DNA from 4 places in the Colwellia sp. MB3u-55 genome. Region 2 is predicted to be linked to each of the others. Evidence: predicted binding sites of a transcription regulator. Region 2 holds the regulator's gene; each other region holds the start of a gene.

The links. Region 2 encodes sigma-54, which starts transcription at its own class of promoters, with help from an activator protein. Its sites were predicted from a motif close to GTTGGCACGNNNNTNGNNT; they were not measured.
Region 1: the regulator sigma-54 is predicted to act here: its motif matches at 1,695-1,713, upstream of H4J66_RS20275 (PEP-CTERM sorting domain-containing protein).
Region 3: the regulator sigma-54 is predicted to act here: its motif matches at 1,701-1,719, upstream of H4J66_RS06340 (P-II family nitrogen regulator).
Region 4: the regulator sigma-54 is predicted to act here: its motif matches at 1,474-1,492, upstream of H4J66_RS04410 (DUF2884 family protein).

What each region holds. Positions count from the first base shown of each region.
Region 1 is NZ_JACGUS010000106.1:4,983-8,865, reverse strand. It holds gene H4J66_RS07390 (replication endonuclease) at 1-137, opposite strand, end outside; gene H4J66_RS07385 (hypothetical protein) at 680-955, shown strand; gene H4J66_RS20275 (PEP-CTERM sorting domain-containing protein) at 1,821-2,432, shown strand; gene H4J66_RS07375 (reverse transcriptase/maturase family protein) at 2,406-3,416, opposite strand.
Region 2 is NZ_JACGUS010000122.1:507,785-511,667, reverse strand. It holds gene rapZ (RNase adapter RapZ) at 1-65, opposite strand, end outside; gene ptsN (PTS IIA-like nitrogen regulatory protein PtsN) at 97-552, opposite strand; gene hpf (ribosome hibernation-promoting factor, HPF/YfiA family) at 598-885, opposite strand; gene H4J66_RS18490 (RNA polymerase factor sigma-54) at 909-2,417, opposite strand; gene lptB (LPS export ABC transporter ATP-binding protein) at 2,497-3,228, opposite strand; gene lptA (lipopolysaccharide transport periplasmic protein LptA) at 3,225-3,767, opposite strand; gene lptC (LPS export ABC transporter periplasmic protein LptC) at 3,748-3,883, opposite strand, start outside.
Region 3 is NZ_JACGUS010000102.1:101,424-105,306, reverse strand. It holds gene rplT (50S ribosomal protein L20) at 1-61, shown strand, start outside; gene H4J66_RS06345 (phosphoribosylaminoimidazolesuccinocarboxamide synthase) at 337-1,440, shown strand; gene H4J66_RS06340 (P-II family nitrogen regulator) at 1,770-2,108, shown strand; gene H4J66_RS06335 (ammonium transporter) at 2,131-3,429, shown strand; gene pheS (phenylalanine--tRNA ligase subunit alpha) at 3,645-3,883, shown strand, end outside.
Region 4 is NZ_JACGUS010000077.1:49,974-53,856, forward strand. It holds gene H4J66_RS04400 (cold-shock protein) at 1-136, shown strand, start outside; gene zapE (cell division protein ZapE) at 456-1,379, shown strand; gene H4J66_RS04410 (DUF2884 family protein) at 1,545-2,354, shown strand; gene H4J66_RS04415 (EAL and HDOD domain-containing protein) at 2,486-3,712, opposite strand.

The DNA.
Region 1 (3,883 bases), on a different contig from region 2:
AATGATTCTTTAATTTGATTTATAGATGCAGATACAGCCTTAAACGCTTTAATGCTTATAGCATCAAACGAATTTCTATTGCATCCACATTTTTTTATGTCTGCTATTACACTGTATGTATTTTGAACTGTACTCACTTAAAAACCACCTAAAAACGTTAATATGCAACTAACAATTTAAGTGTTTTAAGTTTTAATTCCATTTAGGTTTTTTAATGCGTAAATTCACTTTTACTGCATATTTATTCGTTTTCTGTTTTTTTTTACTTGTTTAAACACTCTTCATAAACTGTTAGCTGTTGATGTATCTATTATAAGCATATTTAATCTCACTCGTCAAACTTATTACTACTGATTTAAGTAAAAACTTCAACGTCAACAGTCACTTGACTTATTTTGTTATCCCGCTATAAACGGTGCTTATACCCTACATAACCATTATTTATAACATAAAAACCTAATAAAACAAGCGTTAGGGTTAATAATTAATGAAAACAAGCTATAAATACAGTAGTCGCACTTAAGTTATTGATAAATAAGTAACCATTATTAAAGGATGAAATAAACTATGTACACTTGTACAGTGTATTTCTCTTGACTGTTTTATTTAATATACTGCATGATATGTGTATAGGGAAAGCATAGCGGAAACGGATTTCCAACTAATTAGAGAAAACATTATGTCAGAGAAAGTTCAAATATTAAGTATTACTAAGAGCAAAGGCGTATCTAAAAAAACAGGTAATGCTTATGAGATTTACAAAGCTAATATTGCTGTAAAAGCAGTTGGGTTTGGAGCTGAAGGTCAAGCTAAGGGAGTTAATGCTAAAGAAGTTGATTTATCAGCAGACGCATTCATTAAAGGTTTTTCTTTTGATTATCCGAATGAGTTTGTTGTTGATGCTGGTGGCTTAATGTCAAACGGCCTTCAAATTACGAGCATCAGTAAAGCTTAGTTAAAGTGATTCATTATAATCTACGCACTTAGCGGTGCGTATTCTTTAAATTACTAAGGTTTATCAATTCCCTTCCATGTCAAAAAAGTGCGCATTGCAGACGTTAGCCACTCGTTAATCCTAACGTCCGCTTGAAGCTCTAAGGAGACAGTGGAGTTCAAATTTAAGATGTTAAAGTTGAGACTAAAGTTACTGTTAACAGAATAAAAAATCAAAGTTCGCTTTGCCAATGTCCGACTCCCACTAGCAACGGATAAAACTCCGTTATTATGCATATTTTGAATTTTACCATCTTGTTTTAAGCTAATTTCATGAATATAGAAATAGATAACTTACATTATAAAATCAATATCTTGAATTTGTAGTAAGACCAATTAATGACATGTCAAACCAACGGATTACAAGTCAGTTGCTAGGTGTTGAATATACTGGTATGTAGTGGTGTTACGGTGTTGGAATACAACAATTAGCATCACTGAGTTTTAATCAATTACACTACTGAAACACTTGTTTTAAGTGGTTTAAGCATGAATGTTGTAGTGGTTTATATCAGGTTGAAGATGAAATTTAATCATCTAATAATATTTTTATACTAAAACTAGTTTTATTTACAGTTTGTTAATATTGTTCAATCGAAACAACCGGTTGATAAGTTATTTTGTGTCAGATTATTTTACAGTGTTACTTAATTAAACACTGCATAAATTATCATCATATTGAAATTGTTTGATATTTTAAGTTTGGTATGATTTTTGTATTAATGTGCGGGGATTCATAGATTACTTTAACAACGATTACCTACCCAGATTTTTGGAAAGGGATATAAGGAACACATATGAAATTTAAATTTTTAAATAAGGTATTTATGGTTTTAGCCATAACTACTAGCTGTTTGTCGAATGCTGGTCTTATTACAGACCATGATGGGTACGTCACTGATAGCGTTACGGGCTGGCAGTGGTTAGACGCTAGGTTCACCGATAACATGTCATATAATGATGTATTAGCAAGCACAACTAGTGGCAGCCTTATCGGTTGGGAAATTGCTTCAACTTCAGAGGTATTAGGACTTTTACTTCATCAAAATAACAACGTTCTAATCCCTACAACAGGAACAGGGCGCACATGGGACACTTCAATATTTTCATTCAAAGCACTAGTGATGATGTTAGGAGATGGTTCTTATTATGGAGATAATGCTAATCATGGGTATTTAAACGGCATGACGACTGAAATTTCAAGTTACTCAAATAGAGCTGGAGCACCCCGTACAGTACAAATCGGGTGGTGGAGCGATAAAGTCGCTCAGGGATTCTTAAGAGACGATTCATGGGGACCTGAGAGTCACAGCGCGACCAACATCCGCACAAATACTTGGCTCGTCAAGAAGGCGGAGGTTCCAGAACCTTCAACACTTGCTATTTTTGCATTAGGCATGATTGGTTTAGCATCACGTCGATTTAAGAAACAATCTTAAGTTTATTGATTCAGAATCAAAATTAATTATTGACGACGGTATGCCTGATAAAACCCATGTAACCCAACGTTGTCGATAATCATCAAGAAGCATCTTCCAATTTGGTTGATGCTTTTTTTGCTCATAAAGCTGCGTTATTCGACGAATGTGATTTTGTACTGTTCGTTTTGACACGGTTATTTTTTCTTGTCCAAACTGATATCCTAAAAAGTCAAATCCATTACTAATCCTACCTATGTCTGTTTTGTCAGGATGTTGTTTTAACTTTAGTTTTTCAAAATGTTGATTAACTGTTATTATCGCTTTGCGTAATTTCCACCTTGATGGTGATAGTACGATAATATCATCCATATAACGTCGATAGAATACGGATTTATCTTCCATTTCTTTATCTAACTCATAAAGATAAAAACTCGATATCAAAGGGCTTAACGGACACCCTGATGAAATACCTTGTTTTATATCCTTAAATAAACCTCCAGATTCAACACTTCGTTTTAGATACTGCGCTAGTAGGTTCATTACCATTTTATTTTTGATGTAAACCGATAACTTGTCTAACAATATTTCGTGATTGATGGACTCATAATACGATTTAACATCCGTTCTAAATACAAAGGTATTATTCGGTATTTCAGCTTGTATTGAAGTTACTGTTTGTTTACTACCACCATGCCCTTTTAAGTGTGTACACAGCTTAGATGACGGTAAATAATGTGATAACACCAATGATAACAATTTCAATACCACACTATCGATTGATGTCCATAAGTGAATAACTTCACCTGAAGCTTTTGTTACCTTTTGTAGTGGTTGAAAAGTGAAACGGTTAATTGATAAATCACGTATTAATTTGGGTTTAATACTTTTCCAATGAAATCGACAATGCCACACATCACTGTTCACAGGAAAGTGTTTGCGTTGTTTACATAACCACCTAAACGATTCATCGATTAAGTATTCAGATACTAATTCGGTTATCACTAATGTTCATACCACTGTAAACTTATTCGACTCATACATATGTATTAACCATGATTTACATTACAAAATACTACCATAGGATTCTTAATCCTTTGTTATGCCGTATGTGTAAAAGCCTTCAGACACTTTAACTTAATATTCAGCACTACTGGTGTCAGCTTTCATAGTTTTTGACAAGAAATCATTCCCGAAAAATATCTCCTTTATCGAATAGTTACGAAATAGTTGTAGTTAGATAAGCAAAGACTAATGTCAGCTTTCTAACTTTAAGCAGGCTATTTTGAGGTCATTATTTCATAATGGAAAGGGTCTTCAATGTGGCATTAGTGAATATAAGGAAAATGCTTCAATCTCATTTTCTGTCGCAGGTTTCATAATTTTCTGCGATCCACATCTATTCAGGAGTACTAATAAATAAAAACAAACAATTAGATATATTTATAAAAGTAAAAATTCATGCCCTATAA
Region 2 (3,883 bases):
TCGAGTACACGTAAGGCGACACTTTTACCTGACCCTGAGCGACCACTGACTATCAAGAGTTTCATTTGAGTTTTCCTGGGTTATTATTAGATTTTATTAACGTTGAGCATGCTTTATTATAGTAAAAAGCTCTTGCGAATCTTTGCATTTTCTTATTTGCTTTGCGAATTGTTTAGTACTAAATATTTGCGCAATACTTTGTAAGGTATCTAAATGTTGTTGGCAGTTTTCTTCGGGTACAAATAACGCAATAATAATATCGACAGCACGGTTGTCTATCGCATCAAATTCAACGGCTTGTTCACTGGTCAGCAATACAGCAATAACTTGTGACGTGTTAGTTAATCGACCATGAGGAATCGCAATGCCATTTCCTATACCGGTAGATCCAACTTTTTCACGCGCCATTAAGCTTTCGAATAATTGATGAGTATCAATATTGTCGAATTTTTTTGCCGCAGTTGTGCTAATTATTTCAAGGAGTTTTTTTTTGCTTGTACCCTTAATTGCACACAGGGTGCAATCAAGGGTAAGGATATCTTGCAACTTCATTATACTACTTAGATTCTTTGGTGAGTGAACAGGCGATAAACAGCATTAATGCTGATTCGTTTTACCTTTGTACTTTAATATTTGCCGGTCAAGCTTAACAACAAGACTATCAATAGAGGCATACATGTCAGCATTTTCAGCTTTTGCATGTAAATCAGAGCCACTAACGTGAACAGTCGCTTCAGCAATTTGATTTGATTTTTCAACGGTGAGAACAACATGTACATTATTGATATGATCAAAATGTCGGCTTAATTTTGTCATCTTAGTCGTGACGTTTTCTCGTAAAGCTTCGGTAATGTCAACATGGTGGCCAGAAAGATTAATTTGCATAAGCTTAATTCCTCATCTTTTCGTTAAAGTAAACTTTTTCGTTGGTTAGAAGGTGGAATAGAAAGTGACTCTCGATATTTTGCTATGGTACGTCGAGCTACATTTATCCCTTGGTCGGCTAATAAATCAGCCATTTTACTATCACTAAGTGGTTTTGCTGGGATTTCGGCAGCAACAAATTTTTTGATTAGTGCACGAATAGCTGTTGATGAGCATTCGCCACCGCTTTCGGTGCCAACATGGCTTGAGAAGAAAAACTTCAGTTCGAAAATTCCACGTGGCGTATGCATGTACTTTTGTGTTGTCACTCGTGAAATGGTTGATTCATGCATATCGACAGCTTCGGCAATATCATTTAAAACCATTGGACGCATGGCTTCATTACCATGTTCAAAAAAGCCAATTTGACGTTGCACAATACAGTTTGACACTTTTAATAAAGTATCATTACGGCTTTCTAAGCTTTTAATAAACCATTTAGCTTCTTGTAAATTTGAGCGAATAAATTGTGTGTCCGCTGTCGACTTCATCGAACGTGACATCGAAGCATATTGCTGATTCACCGAAAGTTTTGGCGCAGTATCAGGGTTTAATTCGACCACCCAACGGCCATTTTTCTTTTCAACAGACACATCAGGAATAACGTACTGGTCGTCACTCTTCATCACACTATCGCCGGGTCTAGGGTCAAGTGATTGAATAAGACGTACCACTTCGCGCAGTTGGTCTTCTTTCAGTCGAGTTTTACGCATTAATGTACGATAGTCTCGGCTACCCAGCAGATTAATATGGTCACGCAAAACTAACTTACTTTCTGCTAGCCAAGGTGTAGCTGGGTCAAATTGATTAAGTTGAATGATTAAACATTCTGAAATTGAACGAGCAGCGACGCCGACAGGATCAAAGAGGTTAATACGTTTTAGTACCACCTCTATTTCATCAAGCTCTACTCCTTCAATGGCAACACTCTCTAAAATGTCTTCACTAGATACCGTTAAGTAACCGGCGTCATCAACCGCATCAATAATTGCTGTCGCTATAGTGCGGTCTGTTTCGGTAAAAGGGCTTAATTCCATTTGCCAGCGCAAATGATCTTGAATAGAGTCTTGGGTCTCGCCTTGGTAAGTATAATCTTCTGAAGAGGGGCCTGAACTTGAACTTGCTGCACCAGCTGTGTAGTTATCATCCCAAGTGGTATCCATGTTTAATTCTTCAGGGATATCGTTTTTGTCCATGGCTTCAGTAGTGGTGATTTCATCAATGGTAGGCGTAGCGTCTTCGCTACCATCAGAAGCTGGGGCTTCTTTAACATCACCAGTACCGGCAGTGTGAGCTTCTTCAAGGTTGTCAGTACTTTTATCTTCGGGATTATTTGAAGACTCATCCATTTCTAATAATGGATTGCTTTCTAAGGCTTCTTGAATTTCTTGTTGAAGCTCTAACGTAGACAGTTGCAGCAATTTGATTGCTTGCTGCAATTGTGGCGTCATGGTTAATTGTTGTCCTATGCGGAGTTGTAGAGTAGGGCGCATTTAGGTCATTAACTTCCTATTATTTTTAATGGGATATTTTCGTTTTTTTCATACGAAGATATTATTCACTTACTGACTACTATAGCGTGAATTGTTCACCAAGGTATACATCTCTTACATGTTGATTTGCAAGAATTTGATCTGCAGTACCTTCTGCAATAAGTTCACCATGACTAACAATATACGCATGTTCACATACATCGAGAGTTTCACGTACATTGTGATCAGTGACCAACACACCAATGCCACGTTCTTTTAAGTGTAGAATAATTTTTTTAATATCACCTACTGAAATTGGGTCAACACCAGCAAAAGGTTCATCTAATAAAATAAATTTTGGTTCAGCAGCTAAAGCGCGGGCAATTTCTACTCGGCGGCGTTCACCACCCGATAAGCTCATGCCTAAATTATCTTTGATATGACCTATGTTGAATTCTTCAACAAGATGTTCTAATTTTTCTTCACGTTCAGCATCTGATAATTCTTTTCGTGTTTGTAAAATAGCCATAATATTATCGTAAACACTGAGTTTTCGAAAAATAGAGGCTTCTTGTGGTAAATATCCGATGCCTTTTCTAGCACGCTCATGCATAGGCGCTAACGTCAGGTTTTCGTCATTTAAAATAATATCGCCACTATCACTTTCAACCAAACCAACGATCATATAAAAAGAAGTTGTTTTTCCGGCACCATTTGGGCCCAGTAAACCGACTATTTGTCCTGCTGAAACTTGCATACTGACATTTTTAACCACTTTTCTGCCTTTATAGGCTTTGGCAAGGCCTTTTGCCATTAGGGTGCTAGTGCTCATAAATTAATTTTTTCCTGAGTTTTCGCGTCTGTGGTTGTCGCTTTAATTTTTTCTTTTGGCTGAAAAATCGTTTTAGTGCGTTCGTTAGATTTACTTTCAGCATTAACATACTGAGTGGCAATATTGTAAGTAATTCTACTGCCACTAACTTCACTGCCTTCTTGCTGTAATAGCGCATTTCCTGAAATGATCACTAAATTATTTGCAGGCTCATATCTTATTTCGTCGGCTTGTAAGCTAAGTGGAGTGCCATCGGCTAAGGTTTGTTTAAAGGTTGCTGGCTTCCCTTTAGCGATGTAGGTTTTTTCTTCACTGCCTGATTGAGTCAGCACTTGTACTAAATCAGCACGTATAACTAATGAACCTTGAGTGATCACCACGTTATCAATATAGCTGAATATTTTATTTTTAAGATCAACGGCTTGTCTTGAAGCGTTAATTTCAATCTTTTGTTTTATATCAAATTTTTCAGCGAAAGCTGACGAAAATAGCGGAGTTGATAACAATAAGCACAGTAGGCTATTTTTTAACAATTTCATAAATTGATTTCACATGTTTAGTTAGTGTCATTTGGTTGGTGTTTAAGTCGACAATTAAACCTTTACCATCGATGGTAAATCCTTTACCGATAATTTTAATTTCTTGTTCTGAACTT
Region 3 (3,883 bases), on a different contig from region 2:
ATACGACAAAGCAACATTCACATTCTTAGTTGAAAAAGCGAAAGCTGCTTTAGCTGCATAGAACTTGAAAAAGCTTTGAGATAAGGACGCCATTAGGCGTCCTTTTCTTTTTTTAATCATACTAACTTGTTCTTTAGCTCACTTTCTGCGTTTTAAAGTACTTACTAATAGTTATTAGCTCCGTTCTTTACTTTGGAAATTAAACTAAACACCTTGGTTATAATGTATTAAAATGTTTTTATTAATTATACCGAATACTATTTTATCTTTTGGGATAACGCGCAAAGATATTATTCGCTACAATTAATATTAACTTGATAATTAAGGTTTAAACCGATGAGTCTTGCAGATCAAATTTTAGCGGTAAATAATGATTTACCTATTCGTACCGATGCACCAGTTCACAGCGGTAAAGTGCGCAGTGTTTATTGGTTAACCGACGCGGATAGTAAGCGACTAATTCAAGAGAAAGGCTATGATGTTGCCGACGACACACCTTTAGCCATTATGGTTATTAGTGATCGTATTTCTGCTTTTGAATGTATTTGGCAAGGCGAAGGTGGTATGCAAGGTGTACCTGGAAAAGGTGCATCACTGAATGCTATATCAAATCATTGGTTTAAATTATTTAAAGATCAAGGTCTAGCCGATAGTCATATTCTTGATATTCCACATCCGTTTGTTTGGATCGTACAAAAAGCTAAACCTGTAATGATTGAAGCTATCTGTCGTCAGTATATTACTGGTTCTATGTGGCGTTCATACGTAAAAGGTGAACGTGAATTTTGTGGTATCGAATTAGCTGAAGGATTATTGAAAGATTCAAAGCTACCTGAACTTCTACAAACACCTTCAACAAAAGGTATTTTAGAAGGCATTCCGGGCGTTCCTGCTATTGATGATGTTAATATTACTCGCAAAAATATTGAAGATAATTTTGAAGCCTTTAATTTTAAGACGCCTGATGATATTACTTTATACGAAAAATTATTAACGGAAGGTTTTGACGTTATTTCTGATGCGTTGGCAAAGCTTGATCAAATCTTTGTAGATACTAAATTTGAATTTGGCTATGTAAAAGATAAAGCGGGCAACGACAAGTTAATTTATATGGACGAAGTGGGTACGCCTGATTCTTCACGTATTTGGGATGGCGAGCAATATCGTGCCGGTAAAGTGGTTGAAAACTCGAAAGAAGGTTTCCGCCAATTACTTTTAGCACATTTCCCTGATGATGATATTTTATTAAATAAAAATCGCATGGACGAGCGCTTAGCTTTAGCTCGTAACAATGAGTTACCAGCATCCGTGTTAATGGATGTATCACAAACATACACAGCGATCGCTGAGAAAATTACCGGTCAAAAAATTGTTTTGTCTGCTAACCCTAAAGCTGAAATTATTGATATTTTACGCGAGCAGTATCAGCTAATCGATTAAGTTGTTATTGTCTCTGCTTAAAAGCCCTACACCCGTAGGGTTTTTTTTTGTGCGCTATTTATCATCTCTAACCTTTGCTAATACTAACCCTTTAATTTTGCCCTTTACACCTTGTTTAAAATATAAAACCTGACTAATGGTCGTAATTTGCGCACCAATGTGGTTTTTGGGTCGTGCTTTTGTGCAATATCTTGGTGCATTTGAGCGGTGTGATATTCATTATTGTTTTTTAACTTCATGTTTTTTAATTGATTGTATCTTTGGGCACAAATGGTGCTTAAATAAATTTATATAAACAATCTTAAATAATATGCACTAAAGGTGAACAAATGAAGTTGATAACCGCAATAATCAAACCTTTTAAACTCGATGATGTTCGTGAAGCACTCAGCGAGATAGGCCTAAAAGGATTAACGTTAAGCGAAGTTAATGGTTTTGGGCGTCAAAAAGGTCATACTGAACTTTATCGTGGTGCTGAATATGTTGTCGATTTTTTACCAAAAATGAAACTTGAGCTCGCTGTTAAGGATGAAATGGTTGAGCGTGTTATCGACACTATTCTAGAAACAGCGCAAACAGGAAAAATAGGTGACGGTAAGATATTTGTCACTAACATCGAACGTATTGTTAGGATCAGAACAGGTGAAACAGATAATGAAGCTATTTAAACGGTTACACTCAAGCGTAACGATGAATAAAGTATTAACACTTTTTGTTTTACTTTTGTCCGTGGTCGCCTTGCCGAGTTTTGCCAGCAATGACGAATTGAACGGCGCGAATACGGCGTGGATCCTCACATCTACGGCTCTAGTCCTAATGATGACCTTACCCGGACTCGCTTTATTTTACGGTGGATTAGTTCGACGTAAAAATATTCTTTCTATTCTTATGCAGTGTTTTTCAATTGCTGCTCTTTCTTCGATACTTTGGTTTGTGGTCGGTTATAGCTTAGCCTTTGGTGAAGGTAATGCGTGGATAGGTGATTTTAGCAAAGTACTTATGATGGGAATAACCAAAGAAACCCTTGTTGGTGATATTCCAGAAAGCTTGTTTGCTTTATTTCAAATGACGTTTGCGGTTATTACTCCAGCGCTTATTATTGGCGCTTATGCAGAAAGAATGAAGTTTTCTGCAGTGTTAATCTTTAGTGGCTTATGGTTGCTAGCGGTTTATGCTCCGGTAACTCATTGGGTTTGGGGCGGCGGTTGGTTAGGCCAAATGGGCATTTATGATTTTGCCGGTGGTATTGTGGTGCATATTACCTGTGGTGTTGCCGCATTGGTTGCTGCTGTTGTTTTAGGTCCTCGATATGGTTTCCCTCGAACGCCTATGTTGCCACATAACTTAACCATGACTATTACGGGAGCAGGTTTGCTTTGGGTAGGTTGGTTTGGTTTCAATGGTGGCAGTGCCTTAGCCGCGAATGGTGACGCTGCAATGGCCATGTTAGTCACGCATTTATCCGCTTCAGCAGGTGCACTGACTTGGGCTGCTATTGAATGGAAAAAATTTGGTAAAGCGAGTGTCTTAGGCGCGGTAACGGGCATGGTTGCCGGTTTAGGGACAATAACACCTGCATCAGGTTTTGTTGGCCCAGGTGGCGCACTAGTGATAGGGATTTCTGCGGGTTTTATTTGTTTTTATTCAACGGTCTATATTAAACAAAAGTTAAAAATTGACGATTCTTTAGATGTTTTTCCCGTGCATGGTGTTGGGGGTATTTTAGGCACTTTATTAGCGGGTGTGTTTTCTTCTACAGAGCTAGGCGCTTTTAGTGGCTATGGTTATGCAGAGGGTATCACCACGATGTTAGGGCAGGTTAGTGTTCAATTAGTGGGAATTGGCGCTGTTATTGTCTATACCGCGGTTGTCTCTTACGTGTTATTTAAGCTTGTTTCCTTGATGACTAAAGGATTAAGGGTTGATAAAGAACAAGAAATAACAGGCCTTGATTTAATTGAACATGATGAATCAGGGTATAATTTGTAGTTAAATTTTATGATTTAGACGTCAAAAAACAGCAAGGCCTTTATTGAAATAGAGGCCTTTTTCTTATCTGAGCTGTTTTTTCAGTAAAAGCACTCTTTTCACTACATAATCAATTGATTTTTGTGTAAAATCATACACCATTTATATTAATACCATCAGTCTAGCCAAAACCTTCAAATTTACTGAACGGTTTTAGAGCCGTTTTAGAGGAACTCATGAATTTAGACGATATAATATTGCAGGCAGAACAAGCTATTTCTGCAGCAAAAGATCCAGTAGAGCTTGATCAAGTTCGCGTTAATTTTTTAGGTAAGAAAGGTTTGTTCACTGAGCAAATGAAGGGCTTAAGTAAATTACCTAAAGAAGAAAAACCTAAAGCAGGGCAAGTGATCAATATTGCTAAGCAGCAAGTACAAAAATTATTAACCGAACGTGGTGAGTTATTACGTGCAGA
Region 4 (3,883 bases), on a different contig from region 2:
TGGTCCTGACGTTTTCGCACATTTTTCTGCAATCTCTGGCGACGGTTTTAAAACTCTAGCTGAAGGCCAAAAAGTACAGTTTACTGTAACTCAAGGTCAGAAAGGTCCTCAAGCTGAGAACATTCAAGCTCTTTAATTTTGTATCTTGAGCTAACTTAGGTTACCTCATACAAATAAATTGCTAAAAAGGGTAAGACTTATGTCTCACCCTTTTTTTGTGGGAAAAATTTAGTTTCAACGTTTAAAACTTAAGATATGCTTTCAGCTTACCAAGCTCTATCTACTTCGAATAATTTTAAATACGATTATGCACAAGTTAATGCCGTTGCCAAACTTGATGATCTTTCTGAACAAATCTATCAACATGAGCGTAAATCTTGGCTTGCTAAACGACTGAAAAATCGTCTGCTATTCGTGGTATTTATCTTTATGGGAGAGTCGGTCGTGGTAAAACCATGCTTATGGATCTCTTCTTTCAAAATTTAGCCGTTACTGCTAAAAAACGTATTCATTTTCATCGTTTTATTGAAGAAGTACATCAACAATTAAATTTATGTACAGGACAAAGTGACCCATTAACGTTTATTGCTAAGCAATGGGCTAAAAAGATCAAAGTACTGTGTTTTGATGAGTTTTATGTTTCAGATATTGGTGACGCTATGTTGCTTTCTGGCTTATTTCAGGCGTTCTTTCAACAAGATATTATTTTAATCGCTACCTCTAATTGTCGACCCGAAGAACTTTATCGTAATGGGTTACAGCGTGAAAGATTTTTGCCAACCATCGATTTAATTAATCATTATTGCCAAGTGTTATCGGTTGATGGTGCTGCAGATCATCGCTTAGAGCATTATGATGAAACCGCAATTGCATATCGTGATTATACTTACCCATTAAATAACAAAACGCTTAGACAAAGGTTTTTAGATATTACGGGCATTGTGGGTACTTCAGGTAATATAACTGTTAACCACCGTAAAATCCCTTTTCAAGCGAAAACAGACACTATTATACTTTTTGATTTTTATGCACTATGTTCAGGCCCTAGAAGTCAGCGAGACTACATTAGCCTAGCTGATCATTTTAAACTGGTATTGCTTGGCCAAGTTCCTCAATTTGACGGAGAGCGCATAACGTCTGTTATATCGGGTGTAGAAGATGACTATCAACGCGACGGTAAATTATTAAGCCAACTTTGCCATTTAGATGACGAAGCTCGGCGCTTTATTGCTGTTGTTGATGAATTTTATGATAGAAATATACGACTTATTATTAATACTGAAGTTGATATAATTGAGCTTTATCAAGGACAGCAATTAAGTTTTGAATTTGCTCGCTGCCAATCCCGTCTCATTGAAATGCAACAATTAGCATATTAACCAAAAATGTGTTTATTTCACTAATAATTAGTATTTAATTTTTAGTTTGTTTTATGGATTTATTATATCTTATTGAATTTTATTGGTTTTACTAGTTGGCACTAGTTTTGTAATGTCTATATTAAGTTAGGCATTATTTAATCGATAACAATCGAAGGGCATAATATGAAAACACTCATCGCAACATCACTTATATTGGCAAGCAGCACTACGTTCGCTTCCACCGCATCTTTTACAAATGACTCATGCAATGCAACAATATCTGGTGGTATTAAAATTACGCCAACCGCTATTGAATTCTCTAAAAGTAAACTGCCACTCTATAAAATTGTTGATAATGAACGATTATATGTCAATGGTGTTCAAGTTGACTTAACAGATAATCAGCAATCCTTGATTCATGATTATTCGTCTGGCATTAGGGCTGCAGTTCCACAAGTAAAAAGTGTTGCATTGGATGCTATCGATCTTGCGAATGACGGCATTAACTTAGCGTTTAATGAGTTACTAGGTCAAGATAATACGCTGAGTGCTGAAATTACTAGTCAACTTTCAGAAATACGTAAAGAAGTTGATCTGGGCTTAACCAGTGATAATGACATTTATTTTGATGAGGATGGTTTTTCAGGAGAAAACTTTTTCAACGAAGATTTTGAGCAACGTATTGAAAGTGCGATAGAAAAGACGGTGCAAAATTCGATTGGTAGTTTAATGATAGCGGTAGGTCAACAGATGCTTTTCTCTGGTGGCGATATGAACGCTTTTGAATCTCGTATGGAGGATTTCGGTGAAAAAATGGAAAACGAAATGGAATCTCGTGGTGAACAAATTAAAAAAAGTAGTAAAGTACTTTGTCAATCTGTTGTCGACATCGATGCACTTGAAGACAGGTTAACTAACGAAATAATAGTGTTAAAAGACTTTAATTTATTAACCACTACTGTTTCATCTAAAAACACTAAAGAACTTATGTAATGTTAACTAAATACGGATAAACTTCTCTAGCGCCGATTATAACATGGGCGCGTTATTCTCTAATTATTGACAATAAAAAACGAGTAAACAATTTGGTTACTCGTTTTTTGTCAATTGAACCACTGACTTAATTAACTGCCATTGGTCATTTGTGACTGCTCGTCAGCCCATGAAAGTGCTTGGTTGTAATCTCTAATGACTTTTTCTTTTTCTATACCTAACTTATTCATAACAACAATGGTTTTATCCCATTGTGCATGCTCAATGTACTCTAATAACTGGATTAATTCAGCCAATACACCTTTCTTAGTGAGTAAAGAGTCCTTTATCTCTTGTGCAAGTGGTAACTTTTCTAAAACAGTTTCAAGTTTTTCATCTAAAATGGCATCAATTAATGATAATAAGCCCGTTAAGAATGCAATCGATGAATCTATTGGAGCACTAATATCCTTTGAGAGAAGTTCACAAAATTTAGCACGAGCCATCGCTGAATTAATTAACTCTGAAGGTTTGTCAGGGTTAACATTTATAGCAAACATCAAACCTAAAAATCGTTTTAATTCTTGTGATCCTAGAGTTACAAGTGCTTGTTTTATTGTTGATATTTCATTGCGTCTGCGAAATGTTGCCGAGTTAACATATCTTAATAGTTTATAAGAAAGTGTTACATCGCGTTCAAACACAGAAGTAATACTGATTAAATCTAATTCGGGTTTTGATGTTTCATAAAGTAACTCAGCCATGGCAATCTGTGATGGAGAGAGACTTTTAGTTTTTATCATCTCAGGCTTAGCAAAGAAAAAACCTTGGAATAGTTCAAAGCCTAATTCTAGTGCTTGATTATACTCGTCGTAAGTTTCAACTTTTTCTGCAAGCAACTTAATATCAGGGAAATTAGCAATCGCTTGTTTAACTTCTTTAATTTCTTCAATAGTGGATATTTTCCAATCTATTTTTATTATTTTGATATAAGGGAAAAAATGTATCCATACTTTTTGATGTTCATAATCATCGAGCGCTAATGTATAACCTTGTTCATAAAGGTCTTTGCAAATAGCTAATAACTTTTTACCCGGTTTAACCGTTTCAAGAATTTCAACGACGACTTCATCGGTGGTCAGCATATTTGCGTAACCAAGACTCAATGTTTCAAGGGTAAAATTGATAAAGGCGGGCTTATTACCAGTAAACTCTCCTATACCTAAGTTAAATTTACTTGCTTCAATCATTTTTGTGGTGGCTTCATCGCCATCAATATCAGGAAAAACGTTGTCAATGCTGTCTCTAAATAGTAATTCATAGGCAAAAAGATTTTTGTCTTTATCTAGAATGGGTTGCCTGGCGGCATAAAAATACATAAAAATTCCTGATATTTTCGTAACTATATTGAATATATTGGAAAAAGGATAAATTAGCATCAACTATTTTTATATATTAGTTGCTGGCATAAAAATATTACATGGATAATACCTTTAATATAGTTGAAAAAAATAAAAGTATAGTAATAGCAAAATATCTAGTCATACTAG